3 regions of the Geobacillus sp. FJAT-46040 genome follow, and region 2 is predicted to be linked to each of the others. Evidence: riboswitches for the same ligand, from Rfam matches in the RefSeq annotation. Region 2 holds a riboswitch; each other region holds the start of a gene.
What was found. Region 2 has a riboswitch for S-adenosylmethionine ahead of CD000_RS00135 (methionine ABC transporter ATP-binding protein). Riboswitches for the same ligand answer to the same signal wherever they lie in the genome.
Positions count from the first base shown of each region.

Region 1: linked by a shared signal. The riboswitch ahead of mtnW (2,3-diketo-5-methylthiopentyl-1-phosphate enolase) and the one ahead of CD000_RS00135 (methionine ABC transporter ATP-binding protein) in region 2 are both predicted to bind S-adenosylmethionine.
Region 3: linked by a shared signal. The riboswitch ahead of CD000_RS10925 (methionine biosynthesis PLP-dependent protein) and the one ahead of CD000_RS00135 (methionine ABC transporter ATP-binding protein) in region 2 are both predicted to bind S-adenosylmethionine.

Region 1 covers NZ_NISS01000001.1:2,007,897-2,014,570, forward strand. The annotation lists gene CD000_RS10570 (MarR family winged helix-turn-helix transcriptional regulator) at 81-530, opposite strand; gene CD000_RS10575 (ZIP family metal transporter) at 747-1,481, shown strand; gene CD000_RS10580 (1,2-dihydroxy-3-keto-5-methylthiopentene dioxygenase) at 1,570-2,112, opposite strand; gene CD000_RS10585 (methylthioribulose 1-phosphate dehydratase) at 2,147-2,779, opposite strand; gene mtnX (2-hydroxy-3-keto-5-methylthiopentenyl-1-phosphate phosphatase) at 2,776-3,438, opposite strand; gene mtnW (2,3-diketo-5-methylthiopentyl-1-phosphate enolase) at 3,435-4,676, opposite strand; SAM riboswitch class I at 4,748-4,856, opposite strand; gene CD000_RS10600 (pyridoxal phosphate-dependent aminotransferase) at 4,941-6,128, opposite strand; gene CD000_RS10605 (carbon-nitrogen family hydrolase) at 6,226-6,674, shown strand, end outside.
Region 2 covers NZ_NISS01000001.1:21,371-28,044, forward strand. The annotation lists gene CD000_RS00100 (acyl-CoA dehydrogenase family protein) at 1-213, shown strand, start outside; gene CD000_RS00105 (arsenate reductase family protein) at 291-656, shown strand; gene gcvH (glycine cleavage system protein GcvH) at 753-1,136, shown strand; gene CD000_RS00115 (YusG family protein) at 1,212-1,448, shown strand; gene CD000_RS00120 (toprim domain-containing protein) at 1,547-1,906, shown strand; gene CD000_RS00125 (thioredoxin family protein) at 1,903-2,220, shown strand; gene CD000_RS00130 (sterol-binding protein) at 2,367-2,714, shown strand; SAM riboswitch class I at 2,788-2,897, shown strand; gene CD000_RS00135 (methionine ABC transporter ATP-binding protein) at 2,985-4,013, shown strand; gene CD000_RS00140 (methionine ABC transporter permease) at 4,003-4,671, shown strand; gene CD000_RS00145 (MetQ/NlpA family ABC transporter substrate-binding protein) at 4,687-5,538, shown strand; partial or broken gene CD000_RS00150 (carboxymuconolactone decarboxylase family protein) at 5,669-5,758, shown strand; gene sufC (Fe-S cluster assembly ATPase SufC) at 5,992-6,674, shown strand, end outside.
Region 3 covers NZ_NISS01000001.1:2,073,637-2,080,310, forward strand. The annotation lists gene CD000_RS10915 (LSm family protein) at 1-97, shown strand, start outside; gene metC (cystathionine beta-lyase) at 147-1,328, opposite strand; gene CD000_RS10925 (methionine biosynthesis PLP-dependent protein) at 1,332-2,435, opposite strand; SAM riboswitch class I at 2,637-2,747, opposite strand; gene CD000_RS10930 (alpha/beta hydrolase) at 2,931-3,659, shown strand; gene CD000_RS10935 (YjcG family protein) at 3,758-4,279, shown strand; gene CD000_RS10940 (GNAT family N-acetyltransferase) at 4,281-4,715, shown strand; gene spoVIF (sporulation-specific transcription regulator SpoVIF) at 4,833-5,090, opposite strand; gene CD000_RS10950 (YjcZ family sporulation protein) at 5,217-5,342, opposite strand; gene CD000_RS10955 (hypothetical protein) at 5,422-5,658, opposite strand; gene CD000_RS10960 (thioredoxin family protein) at 5,787-6,107, shown strand; gene CD000_RS18820 (hypothetical protein) at 6,247-6,417, opposite strand; gene CD000_RS10965 (DUF421 domain-containing protein) at 6,438-6,674, opposite strand, start outside.

The sequences.
Region 1 (6,674 bases), 2.0 Mb from region 2:
TCTCTCCTTTTTTGCTGGCTATGGTATGTTCTTTATATAACGTATCCATTTCCGGCAAAATTAAAGAGGCCGACCTCGCGTCAGCCCCTTGTTTTTGCCCCATATCCTAATTTTTTCAGCAGCGCAATCGCCTGCTCTTTTTCTGCCGCCGTCAGCGCCGAAACCGTTTCGTGAATTTTTTCCGCATGCTCGGGAAATACGCGCTCAATAAACCGCCGCCCCTCTTCTGTAATGGACGCGTACGTGACGCGCCGGTCCTTTTCGCAGGCGCGGCGGACGATCAATCCTTTGTTTTCCAGTTTGTCAATGACGTAGGTGATGCTCCCGCTCGCCAGCAAAATTTTTTCGCCAATTTGCTGGAGCGGCTGATCCCCTTTATGGTATAACAATTCTAACACGGCAAATTCGGTCGGATTGACCCCGAATGAGTGGATTGATTTGTTCACTTGGTCGCTTACGGCGCGGTAAGCCCGCGACAATACGATAAACAACTTTAGCGATTGCTCGAGTTCTTGCTCTTTTTGTTCCATGCCATCCAACCCTTTGCATTTAACCATTTCTTACTTGCATTATACTTGAACAGCAAACAGGCAGGCAACCGTTTTTGCCAGGCGCTGGTCCATTTTTCTCGCCAGCGGCCGTTCCTTTCGCTATGATAATTTTGTTATAGGGCAGCGCTTGGGCGATTGTCACATTTGTGGAAACGGCGCATATGAAAAAATAAAGGCTGATGAAGGGGGAATTGGATGAACGAGGTATTGACCGGCAGTGTGCTGTCCGCCTTATCGACCGGACTTGGCGCTGTGCCGATTTTGTTTATGGCCAAATCGCTCACTCACCGCTGGCGCGATGTGCTCCTCGCGTTTTCAGCCGGCATTATGATGGCGGCCTCGATGACAAGTCTTATTCCCGAGGCCCTGCGGTCCGGCGGTTTTGAGGCGCTCGCCATCGGATTGGCGGCGGGGGTGCTCGTGTTAACGTTGCTTGAGATGACCGTCCCCCATATCGACTTGGAGCATACGAAAAGCGGCTTGCAATTCGACGAAAAGGCGATGCTCATCATCGCCGCCATTGTGATGCACAATCTCCCCGAAGGGCTGTCAGTCGGGGTGAGCTACGCCTCAGACGGCGCTTCGCAAATCGGCAATTTGATCGCATTGGCCATCGGCTTGCAAAACGCGCCGGAAGGATTTTTGGTCGCCTTGTTTTTAGTCAATCAGCAGATTGGCCGCTTTAAAGCGTTTGTCATTGCCACGTTAACCGGCGCGGTCGAAATTGTGACGTCTTTGCTCGGCTTTTATTTAACCTCTCTCTTCCGCGGCCTCGTTCCATACGGGTTGGCGTTTGCCGCCGGGGCGATGCTGTTCATCATTTACAAAGAGCTCATTCCCGAAAGCCATGGCGACGGCAACGAACGGATCTCGACGTACGCCTTTATTATCGGCATTTTGTTTATGATTTTGTTAACCGAATCGTTTTAGCGGTCTCTCCTTCCGTCATCGAGGCAAGCTCTCCTCTCCATACAGAACGAAACACCCCGCTGCCTTGCCTGGCAACGGGGTGTTCTCATTATTGGACAGCCTCTTCTTTCTCTTCATACGGATGGGCGACCCAACCGGACGGGTCGATGAACAGGCGGACGGCTACGACTTGGCGGTCGTCCATGAGCGTAAAGTAGTGCGGATTCCCTTCCGGCACGGAAATGACATCGCCGGCTTCCAGCTCGACGTCAAAATAGCCGGTCTCTTTGTCGCCTTTGATAATGAAAATGCCATGGCCGGCCGTAATGGCGCGCACTTCATCTTCCGTATGGATGTGCACTTGTTCAAATTTTTTCAGCAACTCATCCAAGTTCGGCGTCGCGTCGGACAGAGCGACGATATCCCACGTTTTGTAGCCGCGGCGCGCCGCTAAATCTTCAATTTCGTCTTTGAACGTCGCTAAAATTTCATTTTTTTCTTCATCTGTCAGAACATATTTATCGCGCAAATGCTCCGGCAGTTTCGTGATGTCCCAATGTTCATACAACACCCCTTGACTGTTCAAAAACGCGCGCACATTGTCTTCTCCTTCAATCACTTGGCCCGTTTTTCTCACTTTGATGACTGCCATTGTTCACATCCTCCTTTGGAAAAATGTATATGGATTAGCCAACCGGCAGGCCGGCCCGCTGCAAAAGCAGCCGCTTCACCTGCCAGCGGAACAAAAACTCCCATGCCTCCAAATGTTTTTTCGCTTCAAACGCTGTACGCCCCCAGACCGTGATGCCATGGTTTTGGATCAACACGGCGCCGGCGTCGCCATGGATATAGTTCGCAAACTCCCGAGCGAGCGTCGGAATGTCGGCGTAATTGTCAATAATCGGGATGCGCACGGCGGCATTTTCCTCCCAAATGCCGAACGCCTTGATGATTTCCTGGCCGGAAAAGACCGCTTCCCCGTTTTGCGCATACAGTTCAGAAATCAAGTTGTTGTCGACCGTATGAACGTGCAAGACGCAGCCGGCATTCGTCCGTCCGTAAATTTCCGCGTGCAAGAGCGTCTCGGCCGAGGGCTTCAAGTTTGTTTCCTCCGCCGGTTTTCCGGCGGCGTCAACGAGCAGAAAATCCTCATCTGTTTGCTTCCGCTTATCCTTGCCGCTCGCTGTCACCAAAAACGTCAATGGGTCGTCTGTCACCTTGATCGACAAATTGCCGCTTGTCGCGAAAAACCAGTCGCGGGCGGCGAGCTCGGCTTTCACTTCCGCGAGCTCGTTCCACTTTTTCACGAAGATGCTCATACGATCACCTCCATTCGCTGCAACGCATCAATCACGTCAAAAAACGTTGCAAACGGCGCATGCGGCAAGCCGAGCTCTTGGCATTTTTGGAGCAGAAAATCGCGCGCCAGCACGTAATCCGCTTGCTTCGCCACCGCTAAATCCGTAATCGAATCGCCAATGACGACATGGTATCCGTCCGGGCGGGCAAGCTTGCGAAGGAGCGATGGCTTGCAGCAGCCGCAGCCGTTTTGGCACTCACCGTCGCACGCATGCGGCCATGTGATGCGGATCGTCTCACCGCTGAAATCGGAGCCGTTGCAAAAAATGCGCTCCGGTTCAATGAGCCCTTCAAGCAGCGGATAGACAAAAAAGTCGATGCCGCCGCTGACGATATAAAGCGGAATGCCTCGCTCTTTCGTAAACGCGACAAACTCTCGGAATCCCGCGCGCAACCGAGCGGTGCGCCGCAGGAAATCCACAATTTCATCCTTCAACGTGGACGGAAGGAGGGAAAACATCTTCCCGACTCCTTCCTGAACAGAAATGCGCTCAGCGAGAATGTCGTCTTTTAACGCCTCCCACTCCGGCGGGGCGAACTGTTTCATAATCGCGATGATGTTGTCGTTTTCCGTAATGGTGCCGTCAAAATCACAAAAGAGAACGAGCTGTTTCGTCATGCTTCCACCTCAACGACGCCCCAGCGGTCGATCGCTTTTTGCAGCGCTTCGTTTTCTGCTGCCGCCGCACGCAGCGGACGGCCGGCCAGCACTGCGTCGATCGCCGCGCGAAACGCCCGTCCGCCACCGATCGCCCCGTCCGGATGGCCGTGGATGCCGCCGCCGGCGTTGACGATGCTGTCAAGGCCGAAATCGCGGATGATGAGCGGCACCAATCCCGGGTGAATGCCGGCCGACGGAACCGGAAATGCCCGAGCGAACGGCTCTTGGTCGTCGGTGAGCGCCCTTGCAATGCCAAGCGCCTGCTCACGCTCCAAGGCCACGCTGCCATACGGCGACGGGAACAGGACAAAGTCGGCACCGGCGAGCCGCAAAAGCTTTCCAAGCCAAAGCGAAGGAGCCACCCCATAAAACTCCGACGGCGTAACAGCGCCGCTGAACGCCGGGTGAGCCATAATCGGCACCGCAATCTCCTCATCCTCGCGCAACGCCTGCAACACGTCAAGCCCATAAGCGAAGACGTTAAACAACAGCACATCAGCGCCAAGCTCGGCGGCTCGTTTCGCTTTGTCCTTTAACGCAAACGTTTTGCCGGTCAAGTTGACGGCATACAACGTCCGCTTGCCTGTTTGTTCGTACACTTCCTGAAGGGCCGCCTTGCCCTCGGTGATCCGCTTTTCAAACGGAAGAAGTTCGCTGTCAAACAAAATTTCATCGTCTTTGACCAGGTCAACGCCGCCGAGCGCCTGTTTTTTCAATTCCGACGTCAAGTACGCCAAATCGCGGCCGATCATGCCTTTAAAAATGCTCATCAACAGTGGGCGGTTATGCACCCCGACTCGGTCGCGAATGCCGTCGATGCCAAAGCGCGGCCCAGGAAACTGTCGCTTCCATTCATCCGGAAACTCTAAATCAAGCAGCCGCACTTCACCGTCGAGCGACAGCTTGCCGAACGTCGTGACCAACAATGCCGGCAAATCGGCGCTGAAGTTGACTGTCGGGTAGGCGATTTTGACGATCGCCCGCTTCAGCCGCTTGCCGAAATAGGCGTTTACCCGCTCGCTTTCGCCAAGCTCTTCAATAGCGACGACTTCCCCTTTATGTTTGCGAAGCTGCTCCTGCTCCAACGCCGGCAAGTCGGTCCACGTGCCGATCGTCAAGCCGAGCGCGATCCCTTCCGCCTTTTTCCGAATGTCTGTTTCATCATGAAGCAAATACGTTGCCATCACTGCACTCATCGTTCATCCCTCTCAATCTCGAAATAAAAACGCCTCTTCATAAGAAGAGGCGTCACTCATCCATGGCGCTCTTCTTATCTCTCAGCGTTTCCGCTGCAAGAATTAGCACCGTGCTTGGCGCGCGCCAAGCCGGTTGCCGGGCTTCATTGGGCTCGTCCCTCCGCCTGCTCTTGATAAGAAAGCCTGCTCGTTTATGCACTTATCAAACAATTGGCAAATTTACTTTGAATTATGACATCGCCGATTGGCGTTGTCAATCATTTTTCAAAAATTTTTTTCGAACAATCCAAGGCGGCCGATCCGCTCCGCTGCTTCGCGAAGCCGCGCTTCATCGGTCAAGAGGCCGACGCGCACATACCCTTCGCCGTGTTTTCCAAAACCGATGCCTGGGGCGACGGCGACGTGCGCCCGCTCAAGCAACAGATCGGCAAATTCGGCGGATGATGCGCCTTTTGGCAACGGAAGCCAGGCGAAAAATGATCCAGACGGCGCCGGCGCTTCCCAGCCGATCTCGCAGAGCGCAGCGATGAACGCATTGCGGCGCGCCTCATACAATGCGACCAACTCCGTGACACAATCTTGCGGACCAAGGAGCGCCGCGGCGGCCGCTTCCTGGATGGCGCCGAACAAGCTGACATACAAATGATCCTGCAAAAGCTCAAGCGCCCGAATGATCCGCTCGTTGCCGACGGCAAACGCCACGCGCCAGCCGGCCATATTGTATGTTTTCGAAAAGGTGTAAATCTCGACGCCGACGTCTTTCGCCCCATCGGCTTCCAAGAAGCTGACCGGTTTTCGGCCGTCAAAGCCGATCGCCCCATAAGCGAAATCGTGCACGACGGCAATGCCGTGCTTGGCGGCAAACGCCACCGTCTCCGCGAAAAATTCCTTTGTCGCCGTCGCGCCAGTCGGATTGTTCGGATAGTTTAAAAACATGAGCTTCGCTCGGTCGGCGACCGACTCCGGAATGGCTTCGTAATCCGGTAAGAATCCGTTTTCCGAAGAAAGCGGCATCATCTCCATCCGCGCGCGGGCAAGCACGATCCCCGACCAATAGTCCGGATAGCCCGGGTCCGGGACAAGCACCACATCGCCCGGGTTGACGAGGCAAAGCGGCAGCTCGACAAGCCCGGCCTTGCCGCCGAACAAAATGGCGACTTCGCGGTCTGGATCGACGTTCACCCCGTATTCACGCGCGTAAAACGCGGCAATGGCTTCTTTCAAAAAGAAGTAGCCTTGAAATGGCGAATATTTATGGTATTTCGGATTGGCCGCCGCCCGCTGCATCGCCTCAACGATATGCTTTGGCGTCGGCTGATCCGGGTTGCCTTGCCCTAAATTGATCACGTCGCATCCGGCCTTGATTTTCTCCCCGACTTTTGCGACAAGCGAGGCGAAAAATTGCTTTGGCAGCTGCTCAAGCAGCTCGGAAAAAGGAATTTCCATCGTCATCGCCCACACCTTCTTAAAAAATTCTTGAAATTCTAGTGCAACATCATATATCGTAAAAAGCAAAATGTAAAGCAAAATTTTTTCGAGGTGAAAACTCATGACGATCCGCATCGCCTGCCTCCAGCTTGATATTGCGTTTGGCGACCCGAACGAAAACGAACGGTGCGCGGAAAGCGCCATTGAATCGGCCGTCAAGGACGGCGCGAATATCATCGTGCTGCCGGAATTATGGACGACCGGCTACGATTTGACGCGCCTAGATGAGATTGCCGACGAAGGCGCCGAACGGGCGAAAGCGTTCGCCTCCCGCCTAGCGCAAGCACACAACATCCATCTCGTCGCCGGCTCGGTCGCTAAAAAAACAACAACCGGCGTGACGAACACGATGATCGTGGCCGACCGGAGCGGTCAAATCGTCGGCGAATACAGCAAACTCCATCTGTTTCAATTAATGGATGAACATTTGTATTTGCAGCCGGGAAGCAGCTTAGGCTTGTTTTCGCTCGACGGGCTTGCATGCGCCGGGGTCATTTGCTATGACATCCG
Region 2 (6,674 bases):
AAATTGCTGTACACGCAAATTTTCTGCCAAGAGGCGTTCAATGAAATTGAAGCCCATGCGAAAGAAACGCTCGTCGCCGTCGAACAAGGAGACACGCTGCGGATGATGCTCGCCGCTCTCCGACGGCTGACGCGCCATACGCCGATCAACGTGATCGCGAAAAAACGCGAAGCGGCCGCCGCGCTCATTGAAGCCGAACGGTATATTGTGTGATAATGGGAAGCACCAGGCGTTTGCCTGGTGCTTCTTATTTGTTTGCCACACAGCGGAAATGAAAGGGAGGAGTGAAGATGGCGCTCACGCTCTATTGGTATCCAAAATGCGGAACGTGCCGGAAGGCGAAAAAATGGTTGGATGAACACGGCATTGAGGTGCAAACGGTGCATTTGGTCGACGAGCCGCTGACGAAAGAGCAGCTCGCCCGTTTGCACCGTCAAAGCGGGCTGCCGCTCAAAAAATTTTTCAACACGAGCGGGATGAAATACCGCGAGCTTGGCTTGAAGGACAAGCTCGACCGCGCATCGGAAGACGAGATGCTCGATTGGCTCGCCTCGGACGGGATGTTGGTCAAACGGCCGATTTTGACGGACGGCGAGCGGGTCGTCGTGGGCTTTCGCGAACAAGAATACGAGGCGTTTTTCGCGGCGGGGACATAAAAAATTTTTTGCAAAATCGGGTGAATTCAGTGAGTTTTTGCGGAAAATCGGTTATGATGAAAAGGAATATACATTTTGTCGCAATGGAGGGATACGATGAACACGCCGAAAGAACTTCGCTATACAAAGGAGCATGAGTGGGTGCGCGTGGAAGGAGAGAACGTGCGCATCGGCATTACGGATTACGCCCAATCAGAGCTTGGCGACATCGTCTTTGTCGAGCTGCCGGAAGTCGGCGCAGAGGTTACGGCGAACGAGCCGTTCGGCAGCGTTGAATCGGTGAAAACGGTCTCGGAATTGTATGCGCCGATCAGCGGCACGGTCGTTGAAGTGAATGAGGCGTTAAATGACCATCCGGAGTACGTGAACGAATCGCCGTATGACAAAGCGTGGATGATCGTCGTCAAACCGAATGATTTGAGCGAAATCGACAATTTGTTGACGGCGGAACAATACGAGGCGATGATCAACGAAGGATAAACGTTCCTGCAATCTTCGCTTCGATTCGGGCACTCTATACATACCGGAATTTGATTGAAAAAAGGGGTGCTCGCGATGGCGCTGCAAACGACGCGCATAGATGTCACGGACCGGATCATCGGCAAACTGAACGGCCGCTCGCTGGAGTTGTACGAGGAAGGAGAGCTCATCGGGCGCCTTCCGCTTCCGGCGGCCGTCCCGTTGAAAAAGGGGTATACCGAACAAAACGGAAGAATTTACAAACAGGTGACCGCTACCGTTGAGCCGGACCAAAAATATGTCGATTGCGACGGGGAAGCGGGCTGGTGTTGAAAGGCAACGGTGGATGGCTGTTGCTTTTCATTTTCAACATTTGGCCGGCGCAAGACATACAATAATAGTATCCTCATTTGAAGTTAGGTGGGTCGGACATGCGACGCGTGGAAAAAGTGATCATCGTCGAAGGGCGATCAGACAAGCAAAAAGTGGCGGCGGTGCTGAACGAACCAGTCGTCATCGTCTGCACAAACGGCACGATCAGTGATGCGCGCCTTGAGGAGCTGGCCGATGAGCTGGAAGGATGCGGTGTATACGTCTTGGCCGATGCCGATGAGGCGGGAGAAAAATTGCGCCGGCAGTTTCGCCGCATGTTTCCAGAGGCGGAGCATCTTTACATTGACCGGGCGTATCGCGAAGTGGCGGCCGCTCCGCCTTGGCACTTGGCGCAAGTGCTGTTGCGCGCTCGTTTCGACGTCCGCATCGAATCGCTCATGAGGGGAAGAGGCGAGTGAAAGCGATCGACCGAAACGATGTCATGCGAGTGGTGGAAGTCGAGCCGCTTCTGGCCCTTTACTTGTATACCCCGCTGTGCGGCACGTGCCAGCTGGCGCGGCGGATGCTCACGGTGGTGGAGCAGTTGTTTCCGGCGCTGCCGTTTTACGAAACGGACATCAACTATATCCCTGAGCAGGCCGTTGCGTGGAAAATTGAAAGCGTTCCTTGCCTGCTTCTTTTTAGGGACGGAACGGTCGCAGGCAAGTGGTATGCCTTTCATTCCGTTCCGTATTTGTACGAAGTGATTCAAGCCTGCTTGCCGTCCCGATGATTCGCCTTTTTTTGACGCTGTTTGACACATTTCTTGGGAAATGACAAAAACGGCGCTCGTTCGTCAACGGGTTGTCGAGATTTTTGTAAAGGATTTCTCCTCTTCAGGTGGAAGTGAAAAAAATAAAAATGGGGGAGGGGATATCCATGGAAATGCGTGAATTAGTTGGGCAGTTCGTGGAACGGATGCAAGTGTTGCACCATTTGGTGCCGATTTTGCCGGATGAGCAGCTGTATGTTCGGTTTGAAAGCGATGACGAAACCGCCTTGCTGTTGATCGGCAAGGAATCAGCCGCTAGAGGGATGGAAAACGATGAACGGAAAACATTGACGGTGCGCGGTTCCAAAGAGGCGCTCGCGTCCCTGCTGAACGGCGAACTGAAGCTGCAGCAGCTCGTCCGGCTGCGCGAAGTGCATGTATCGGGAAGCTTTCGTCATCTGTTGCTGCTTGAGTCGCTCCTCCATTTGGCTAAGCCGTATCGGCATGTTGGGTGAAATTTTTATTGACAATGTTCGACACAAGGTGATACAATCACAGCTGTAGTCAATCGAATAGGTGATTGTTGCGCTCTTATCAAGAGAGGTGGAGGGATGTGCCCAATGAAGCCCGGCAACCGTCAGCGCATGTGCTGAAATGGTGCCAATTCACACAAAGCGGCCTGCTTTGAGAGATAAGAGACAGAATGGTGCACAATACCTTTCTGTTCTCTGCGGGCAGAAAGGTTTTCTTTTTGCGCTCCGCCGCTTGGGGAGGAAGGTGAAACGATGATTACACTCGAACAAGTGACGAAAATCTATCAAGCGGCCAACGGCTCGGTCACGGCTGTCGACAATGTGTCGCTTGAGATTCGCGAAGGGGAAATTTTCGGCATTATCGGCTACAGCGGCGCGGGGAAAAGCACGCTCATCCGCTTGCTCAATGGGCTCGAGAAGCCGACGAGCGGCAAGGTGATCGTCGCCGGCCGCGACATGGGGCGCATCAAAGGGCGGGAGCTGCGCAAGGCGCGTCAAGAAATCGGGATGATTTTCCAGCATTTCAACTTGCTTTGGTCTCGCACAGTCAGGGAAAACATTGCCTTTCCGCTTGAAATTGCCGGCGTCCCGAAAGAGGAGCGGAACAAGCGGGTGGATGAATTGATCGAGCTTGTCGGCCTTTCCGGGCGCGAGGATGCCTACCCGTCGCAGCTGAGCGGCGGGCAAAAGCAGCGGGTCGGCATCGCCCGGGCGCTCGCCAACAACCCGAAAGTCTTGCTGTGCGACGAGGCGACATCGGCGCTCGACCCGCAGACGACCGATGCGATTTTGGACTTGCTCGTTGACATCAACAAGCGGCTCGGGCTGACGATTGTGCTGATCACCCATGAAATGCACGTCATCCGCAAAATTTGCGACCGCGTTGCGGTGATGGAAAGCGGCCGAATCGTCGAGCAAGGCGAAGTGTTGCATGTGTTCCGCAACCCGCAGCAGCCGATCACGAAACGGTTCGTCAAGCAGCTGATCGAGCCCGAGGAGACGGAAGAGGCGATTTCTCATTTGTTTGGCCAATACCCGAGCGGGCTGATCGCGCAGCTGACGTTTGTCGGCGCGGCAGCCGGAAAGCCGCTCACCACCGAAGTGGTGCGTCAGTTTGCCGTCGATGTCAACATTTTGCAAGGGAAAATTTCGCAAACCCATCAAGGCGCCTATGGGGTGCTGTTCGTGCACCTCGACGGGGCGAGGGATGAAATCGACCGGGCGCTTGACTACATTCAAAGCCAGCAGGTGGCGGTGGAGGTGATTCACGATGCTCGCTAACCTCCTGCCGAACGTGCAATGGGAGACGATGTGGGCGGCGACGGTCGAGACGCTGTATATGACGGGAGTGGCGGTGGCGGCCACTTTCGTCCTCGGAATCGTTCTTGGCTTGCTTCTATTTTTGACAGCGAAGGGCAACCTATGGGAAAACCGGTTTGTCAATACAGTGATTGCGGCGTTTGTGAACATTTTCCGCTCGATTCCGTTTATTATTTTGATCATTTTGCTCATTCCGTTTACCACCTGGCTTGTCGGGACGATGCTTGGCGCCAATGCGGCGCTGCCGGCTTTGGTCATTGGGGCCGCGCCGTTTTACGCCCGCATGGTCGAAATCGCTCTTCGCGAAATTGATAAAGGCGTCATCGAAGCAGCCCAAGCGATGGGCGCCTCAACGTGGACGATCATTTGGAAAGTGCTGCTGCCGGAGTCTTTGCCGGCGCTCGTCTCCGGCATTACGGTGACGGCGGTGTCGCTCGTCAGCTATACAGCGATGGCTGGAGCCATCGGCGCCGGCGGGCTTGGGAACTTGGCGTATTTGGAAGGGTTCCAGCGCAACCATAACGATGTGACATTTGTCGCAACCGTATTGGTGTTGGTCATTGTATTTATCATTCAGCTGATCGGTGACTTTGTCACTTCGAAAATCGATAAACGATAAAGGGGGAAACAACTGATGAAGAAATGGTTGGGTGTGTTGCTCGCCGCCATTCTCGTGCTCGCTTTGGCGGCATGCGGCGGCAACAATAACGACAGCGCGGAAGGCGGCAAAGACGGCAAATTGGTGAAGTTGAAAGTCGGCGCGTCGAACGTGCCGCACGCGGAAATTTTGGAAAAAGCGAAACCGATTTTGAAGAAAAAAGGCATCGACTTGGAGATCATTACGTTCCAAGATTACATCTTGCCGAACAAAGCGTTGGCTGATAAAGACATCGACGCCAACTACTTCCAGCACATTCCGTACTTGGAATCGCAAATGAAAGAACACGGCTATGATTTCGTCAACGCCGGCGGCATTCATATCGAGCCGATCGGCCTGTATTCCAAAAAATACAAAAGCATTGAAGAACTGCCGGACGGCGCGACGATCATCATGAGCAACTCGGTCGCCGACCATGGCCGCATTTTGTCGATGCTGCAAGAAAAAGGGCTCATCAAATTGAAACCGGGCGTCGATAAAACGAAAGCGACAGTCAATGACATCATCGAAAATCCAAAGCATTTAAAATTTAAGGCCGATGTCGACGCCGGGCTTCTGCCGCAAATTTACAAAAACGGCGAAGGCGATGCGGTGCTGATCAACGCCAACTATGCGCTTGACGCCGGTTTGGACCCGGCGAAAGACCCGATCGCCGTGGAGTCGCCGAAAAACAATCCGTATGTGAACATTATTGCGGTGCGCAAAGGCGATGAAAACCGGAAAGAAATCAAAACGCTTGTCGAAGTGCTGCAATCGAAAGAAATCCAAGATTTCATTAAAGAAAAATACCACGGCGCCGTCATTCCAGCGGCGACAAACAATCAATAACGGAAGCGAATCGCTTCCGTTATTTTTTGCACAAAAAAGAGCCACCCGAAAGTTCAAAACCGTTTTGGATGGAGAGACGCCGCGGCCGGTCTGTTTTCCCGCGCTTCATCGGTTGTTCAAACGCGCCAGTACGGCGGCCGCGTTTGGCGGCGGGGCGGCGATGAGCCAGGCGGTGACGCTCGTGCAAGAATGCCTCCGCGAGCTGCGGGCGGCTCACTAGACTCCGGAAAAAACGGGGGCTTTTTTTTGCAAAAACTCGTACAAGCTTGAGGTTTTCGTGTAAAATAGTAAAAGGCGCTATTTTTTCACACGGCCATCGTGAAAAACAGAGCAGGGAAGTTGCAGGTAGTTTTCATTTGTTATAAAATTGTAATGAGAATAAAATGAGAATGAGCGATCGCTAGAAGACAAGCGAGCGAACTGACTCTCAATCGGGAATTGGAGGTATGCTGCATGGCGGTATTGACGATTCGCAATCTCCACGTCGCCGTGGAGGGAAAAGAAATTTTAAAAGGAGTGGACTTGGAAGTCAAAGGCGGGGAAATCCACGCCATCATGGGTCCGAACGGAACGGGGAAGTCGACGCTGGCATCGGCCATTATGGGCCATCCAAAATATGAAGTGACAGAAGGATCGGTGACGCTCGACGGCCAGGATGTCCTTGAGATGGAAGTCGACGAACGGGCGCGCGCCGGCCTGTTTTTGGCGATGCAATACCCAAGCGAAATCAGTGGAGTGACGAACGCCGACTTTTTGCGCGCTGCGATCAATGCCCGGCTTGGCGAGGGCAACGAAATTTCGCTCATGAAATTCATCCGCAAGCTCGATGAAAAAATGGCGTTTCTCGAAATGAACCCGGATATGGCGCACCGTTACTTGAACGAAGGATTCTCGGGCGGGGAGAAAAAGCGAAATGAAATTTTGCAGCTGATGATGCTTGAACCGAAAATCGCCATTTTGGACGAGATCGACTCCGGATTGGACATTGACGCGCTCAAAATCGTCGCCAAAGGCGTCAACGAAATGCGCAGCAGCGAATTCGGCTGTTTGATCATCACTCACTACCAACGGTTATTGAACTACATCACGCCGGATTACGTGCACGTCATGATGCAAGGGCGCATCGTCAAATCCGG
Region 3 (6,674 bases), 2.1 Mb from region 2:
AACGATCGAGCTTAGGGCGGAAGCGGGCGGATACGAGCGGGAAACGCGCACGGTGCTCATTCCGCTGACAGCCGTCAACTTTGTTCGGGAAGTGTAACGAAAAAAACAAAGGTATGCATCCGCCGAAACGATGCATACCTTTGTCGTTACCGCGTCGGAACGACCGATGGATGCTCATTGACAAACGACAACGCCTGCTCAAAATCGGCGATCAAATCGTTGACATCCTCAAGCCCGACGCTCAGCCGCAACAAGCCGTCGGTAATGCCGCGCCGGAGCCTCTCTTCTTTTGGCATCGCCGCATGCGACATTTTCGCTGGGTGCGATAAAATTGACTCGACCGCCCCAAGGCTGACAGCAAACACCGGCAAGCGGACGTTTTGCACGAACGTCCGAGCCGCTTCTTCATCGGCTAAACGGAACGACAGCACAGCGCCAAACCCGGCCGCCTGATGGCGCTGGATGTCATGGCCTGGGTGGTTCTCCAGCCCCGGATAATACACTTCTTCGACCTTTGGATGACAAGCCAAATACTTGGCGATGGCGGCCGCTGATTCAGACGACTGCTTCAGCCGAACGTGGAGCGTTTTTAATCCCCGCAGCACAAGCCACGCATCTTGGACGCCAAGGACGGCGCCAAACGCGTTTTGCAGTTTGTACAATTCTTTTCCCAATTCCTCGTCTTTCACGACCGCCAGCCCGGCGACGACGTCGCTATGGCCGGCTAAAAATTTCGTGGCGCTGTGAAGGACGACATCGACTCCAAGATCAAGCGGCCGCTGCAACGCCGGCGTCATGAACGTATTATCCAAGAATGTCAAACAGCCATGCGCCTTCGCCAACTTGACGACGCCTTGAATGTCGGTCACTTTTAACAATGGATTGGACGGCGTTTCCATATAAATGACTTTCGTGTTCGGCCGGATGTTTTCCGCCACTGCGTTTAAATCGGTCATATCGACAAACGTATATTCAATGCCAAAGCGGCCGAGCACCTCCGTAATCATCCGGTACGTGCCGCCGTAGACGTCTTCGGTCACGAGCACGTGGTCGCCTTTTGAGAGAAGCAAAAACGCCGTTGAAATAGCCGCCATGCCAGAGGCGAACGCAAACCCGCGCGTTCCGCCTTCTAACGCCGCGATCGTTTCCTCAAGCGCCTCGCGCGTCGGGTTGCCGGAGCGGCTGTAGTCGTATTTGCCGAATGAATCGAAATCGAACTGATGGAACGTGGAGGCGTGCTGGATCGGCACGCTCACCGCTCCCGTGTGGCGATCGACTTTCCATTCATTGTGGAGCAGTTTCGTTGAAAACGACCATTCCCGTTCCATCGCTTACACCTCTTTCATGTTTTTCAATGCCTGCGCCAAGTCGGCGATTAAATCATCCGCATGTTCGATGCCGACCGAGAAGCGGAGCAGCCGGTTGCAAATACCGTTTTGGATGCGGATTTCCTCAGGAATGTCCGCATGCGTCTGCGTCGCTGGGTACGTAATAAAGCTTTCGACTCCGCCCAGGCTTTCCGCGAACGTAATGAGGCGCAAGCTTTTTAAAAACCCGTTCACCCACTTTTCATCGGCAATCCGGAACGACAGCATCCCGCCTCTTCCTGGATATAAGACGTCTGTAACATCTTCATGTTCGCGCAAAAAGGCGCTGATGCGCTTGGCGTTTTCTTCGTGCTGGCGCATCCTTAGCGCCAGCGTTTTCATCCCGCGAATCAACAGCCACGAATCAAACGGCGACAAAACCGCGCCGATGGCGTTCTGATACTCGGCCAGGCGTTGACAGAGCTCCTCGCCCTTGGCGACGACAAGGCCAGCCAACACGTCGTTATGGCCGCCTAAATATTTCGTGGCGCTGTGGATGACAATATCGGCACCTTGTTCGATCGGGCGTTGAAGCACCGGTGTATAAAACGTGTTGTCAACGATCAACAAAAGCCCATGCCGCTTGGCGAATTCGGAGACGGCGCGGATATCGGTCTCATGCATAAGCGGGTTCGTCGGTGTTTCCAGGAAAATCGCTTTCGTTTTTTCGGTGATACACGCTTCCACCGCAGCGAGATCAGCAAAATCGACGTAATGGAATCCAAGACCATACTTGCGCCAGCCGCGCTCAAACAGGCGGTACGTGCCGCCGTAAAGGTCGGCCGATACGAGAAACTCATCTCCGCTCTCAAACAAGGCGAGCACCGTCTGAATGGCGGCCATGCCGGAGCTGAACGCATAGCCTTGGTCGCCACCTTCCAGTCTCGCGATTGCTTCTTCGACGATTTTGCGCGTGGGGTTGCCGGTGCGGATGTAGTCAAACCCAGTCGACTCTCCGATGCCGGCATGGCGGTAGGCGGTGGAAAAATAAACCGGCGGGTTGACCGTCCCCGTCACCGTTTCGCTCCGGTTGCCAATTTGCGCTAACAACGTCTCCAGTTTCTCCATCTCATCTCTCTCCTTCTGTTGAAAATTCCATCATCGATCAACGGCCGACCACTTAATGCCCAACGAAGCACCACTGTCCGTTGGGCAGCGGCCAAGCGCCTTCGTCCGAAACCGCCTCGCGGTTGATGGAAGCGGCCGCTTGAATAAATAAAAAAAGTCTTCTAAGAAGAAGACTTTTCCATACACATGGGGGCATGCTTCTTCTTATCTGCCGAATTGAATGCTCAATTCGCTGGATTTAGCACCTGGCCGTCGGGCGGCTGGTTGCTGAAGCTTCATTGGGCCAGTTCCCTCCGCTTCTCTTGATAAGAATGGGACGCGTATTCAATTTTTTTTTTAATAAAAATGTAACGCATTCCCCACGTTTTTGCAAGCCATTTTTTTGTCAGCGGTGCGATTCGGCAAATTCGCGAAAAATTCGAGCCCTTCATTCACATCTTTGGGCGCAAATATGTTACAATAACAGATGAACTTACGCTTTCATGGAGGATGGTCATGGCGACAGCAACAGGAACGATGCGCGACTGCAAGTTGTACAGCGGAGAGCTGCAAGAAGAAATCGAACTGCTCATCTACTTGCCAAGCAATTTTTCGCCGCTTTACAAATATCCTTTATTAATCGCGCAAGACGGCAAAGATTATTTTATGTATGGAAAAATGAAAACCGTCATCGAAACGCTGATGGCAGAAGGAACAATCGACCGGATGATCGTCGTCGGCATCCCGTATCGGAACGTCAACGACCGCTACGAGAAATACCACCCGGAAGGACGAAAGCACGAAGCATACCTTCGTTTTTTAGCCCATGAGCTCGTCCCGTTTTTGGACCGCGAACTGCCGACATACCAAATGGGCAAAGGCCGGGCGCTGATCGGCGATTCGCTCGGTGGAACGGTGTCGCTTCTAGCCGGGTTGTTGTATCCGCATACATTTGGGAAAATCGCCATGCAGTCCCCCTATATCGATGACTCGGTATTGGCGCGCATCCGCTCATTCCGCGATCCATCGCTCCTTTCGCTTTACCATTCTGTTGGCACAGAGGAAACAGCGGTGAAAACGACGGATGGCCATGTGCGCGATTTTATCACCCCGAATCGAATGGCGCGGGACTTGTTTATGGAAAAACGGTTTGCTTATACATACCATGAGTTCGAAGGCGGCCATGCGTGGACGTATTGGCAGCCGGATGTACCCCGGGCCGTAGCCGCTGTTTTATCATTATAGGACAAAACGGAGCAACTTCAAAGATGTTGAAGCCGCCGCATCCATTCCGTGCGTTTCCTGTGCATGGAAAAAGAACTGGTTCAAGGAGGGAAAACAAAATGAAGTACGGCATTGTGATCTTTCCGCCAAAACGGATTCAGGACTTCGCCAACTCGTACCGGAAACGGTACGACAGCCATTACGCCCTCATCCCGCCGCATATTACGCTGAAATACCCATTTGAAGCGGATGAGGAGCAAATAAAAAAAATGGCGAAAGAGTTGCGCCGCATTGCGGCGGAAACACCTCCCATTCCGATCAAAGTGACGAAATTCAGCTCGTTTTACCCGACAAGCAACATCATTTATTTGAAGGTGGAACCAAACGACGTGCTCGAGCGCCTTCATGAACAACTGCACAGCGGCTTGTTCGCCGGAAAGCCGGAGTTTATGTTCGTGCCTCACATTACGATCGGCCGCGATTTGCCGAGCGCAGAATATGCGGACGTCTACAGCCAGCTGAAGCTGCAAGATGTGCACTTCGAGGAGACCGTCGACCGCTTCCATCTTCTCTATCAGCTGGAAAACGGCTCGTGGACCGTCTATGAAACGTTTATCGTCGGAGGAAAGGAAACGGTCTGAGATGAACATTGCGATTGGCACAACGCAAGATCGCGCTTTGTACGAAGACGCCTTGCGCGTCCGCCGGCTCGTATTCATTGAGGAGCAAAACGTGCCGGAAGACGAGGAAATCGACGCATTCGAGGACGACTCGTTCCACCTCGTCCTGTATGATGGCCAAACACCGGTGGGTGCTGGGCGACTCCGTTTCATTGACGAAGGCGTCGGCAAAATCGAGCGCATTTGCGTCCTGCCGTCCTACCGCGGCCGCGGCGCCGGACGGATGGTGATGGAAGCGATCGAACAGCTGGCGAAAACAAAAGGGGCGAAAACGGCGAAACTGAACGCCCAGACGCACGCAGAACCGTTTTACCAAAAGCTCGGCTATACGACCGTCTCCGGCGTCTTTATGGACGCCGGCATCCCACATGTCACGATGGTGAAATCGCTCGAATGATGGCCATAGAACAGCCTCGTCTACACTGATCCAAGGCTTGGGATCATCGAACATCGTTTCGCTCTCCTGAGCCAAGCAGAGCAAAAGGGAGCTGTGCGCACGCAAGCTCCCTTTTGCTTACTTTTTGTTGTTCAGCATATTGGCGATCGTATTGAAATCAATTTGCTTGCCGTTATGGACGATCGCCTTGACGATTTGATCCTCAAGTTCTTTTGGCACTTTCCGGTTGGCAATTTGCGCCACCCGCTTCACCACTTGGCGCACCGTTTTTTCATCGCTGAAATTGGCGTTTTGCAGCGAGTTGGCGAGCTCAAAAACGTCTTTCATATTGACACCTGTTTTCTGTTCGATGTTTTTAAAAAATTGCTGATCCATCGTTCCGCCTCCTTCTCCCTGCTATATCGTATGATGCTCCCGCCTCGGCGTGCATCAAATTAGGGAAAGAAAAATACGAGCCGCTCCGTGGCGCCGAAACGGCCCGTATCCCATTCGCTTTTTCCGTTAGGCGACAAATGCCGCGCCGACAATAATCAACAAAATGAACAACACGACAATCAGCACAAAGCCACTGCCATAGCCACCGCCATAGCCGTAGCCGTAAGGATAACCATAACCGCAGAAGCCCATTATAATGTTCACCTCCTTCTCCGTTTACTGTATCGTATTCACCGGCTTAGCGGGGCGTATGGGCGCAAAGGCCATTTTGTCATCCAAATCGGCGGAACAGCTCGGCAAATTCCCGCTCCTTTTTCGCAAACCATTGCTCGATGTAGTCTAAGTTGCCTTGCACACTTTTTAAAAATCCATTGTTCAATTTTTCGATTTCTTGCAACTGTTTGTTAAAGTCCTTTCCCCATTGTTCAAACAGGCGGATGAACGTTTCATGCCCTTCTTTGCGTGACGCAACCCAACCTTCGAGCGCCTTTTCCAGTTCTTTGCTCACACTTTCCCCCCCTTTCTTACTGTTGTATGCAAAAACGACTGCCCGAGGTGAAGGCATCCCCGTTCTTTTTTTGCCTTGCCATATGATAAAGTAAAGATGAACGTCAACATGAAAGGGAGGAAACGAATGTGAAACGCATTGAAACAGTGGAGCAATTCGAGGCGGTCATTTCCGGTGATAAACCAACGATCATCAAGTTTTACACAACTTGGTGTCCGGACTGCGTGCGCCTCAATATGTTCATCGATGACATCGTTCGCGACTATAGACAATATGATTGGTTTGAAATCGACCGTGACCAGTTTCCGGAACTTGGCGAGAAATACCAGGTACTTGGCATCCCGAGCCTGCTTGTCTTCCGCAACGGAAAAAAAATTGCTCATCTGCACAGCGCTGACGCCAAAACGCCGGAAGAGGTGCGCGCCTTTTTGCAGTCCCTGCCGGAGTAAGACGGGGCGGCATCCTTGCCTCGCCAGAGAAGAAGGGCAACAAAAAGAGGCTGTCCGAGAAGGAAGCTTTCCTTCTCGGACAGCCATGCGAATGAACAGACAGCTCCTTATGGATCGCCGATCGTGGAAACGGAAGCCGTCAATATTCAATTTCGTCGTAGTCTTTCGGCTGGCGCGTCAGCTGCGGGCTGTCAAACATCAATTCAATCGAAATTTCCTCATCGGTCGTCCGCGTCCGCTCGGAGCGGTCGTTTGGTTTCAATTGGACTTGAATTTCCTCATCCGTCGTTTTTATCCGTTTGTCTTCCATCGTCTTTTCCTCCTGTGTCATCAGTTTCGCAAGAGCTGTTCGACTTTTTGCACAAGCTCTGCCATTTTTGCGGCGTTTCGTTCATACAGCGCCTTCGCCTCTTCGGAATTCGTCTGCAACGCATACAGCTCCAGATCAGCCTGCACTTTTTTCATCGCGGCCAAGAGCAACTTTTTCTCCTGCGGCTCGGCAATTTGGATCTTATCATCGTACAAATCGATCGTCAGCTGTCCGTATGAATCGACTTGGGCGAGAAA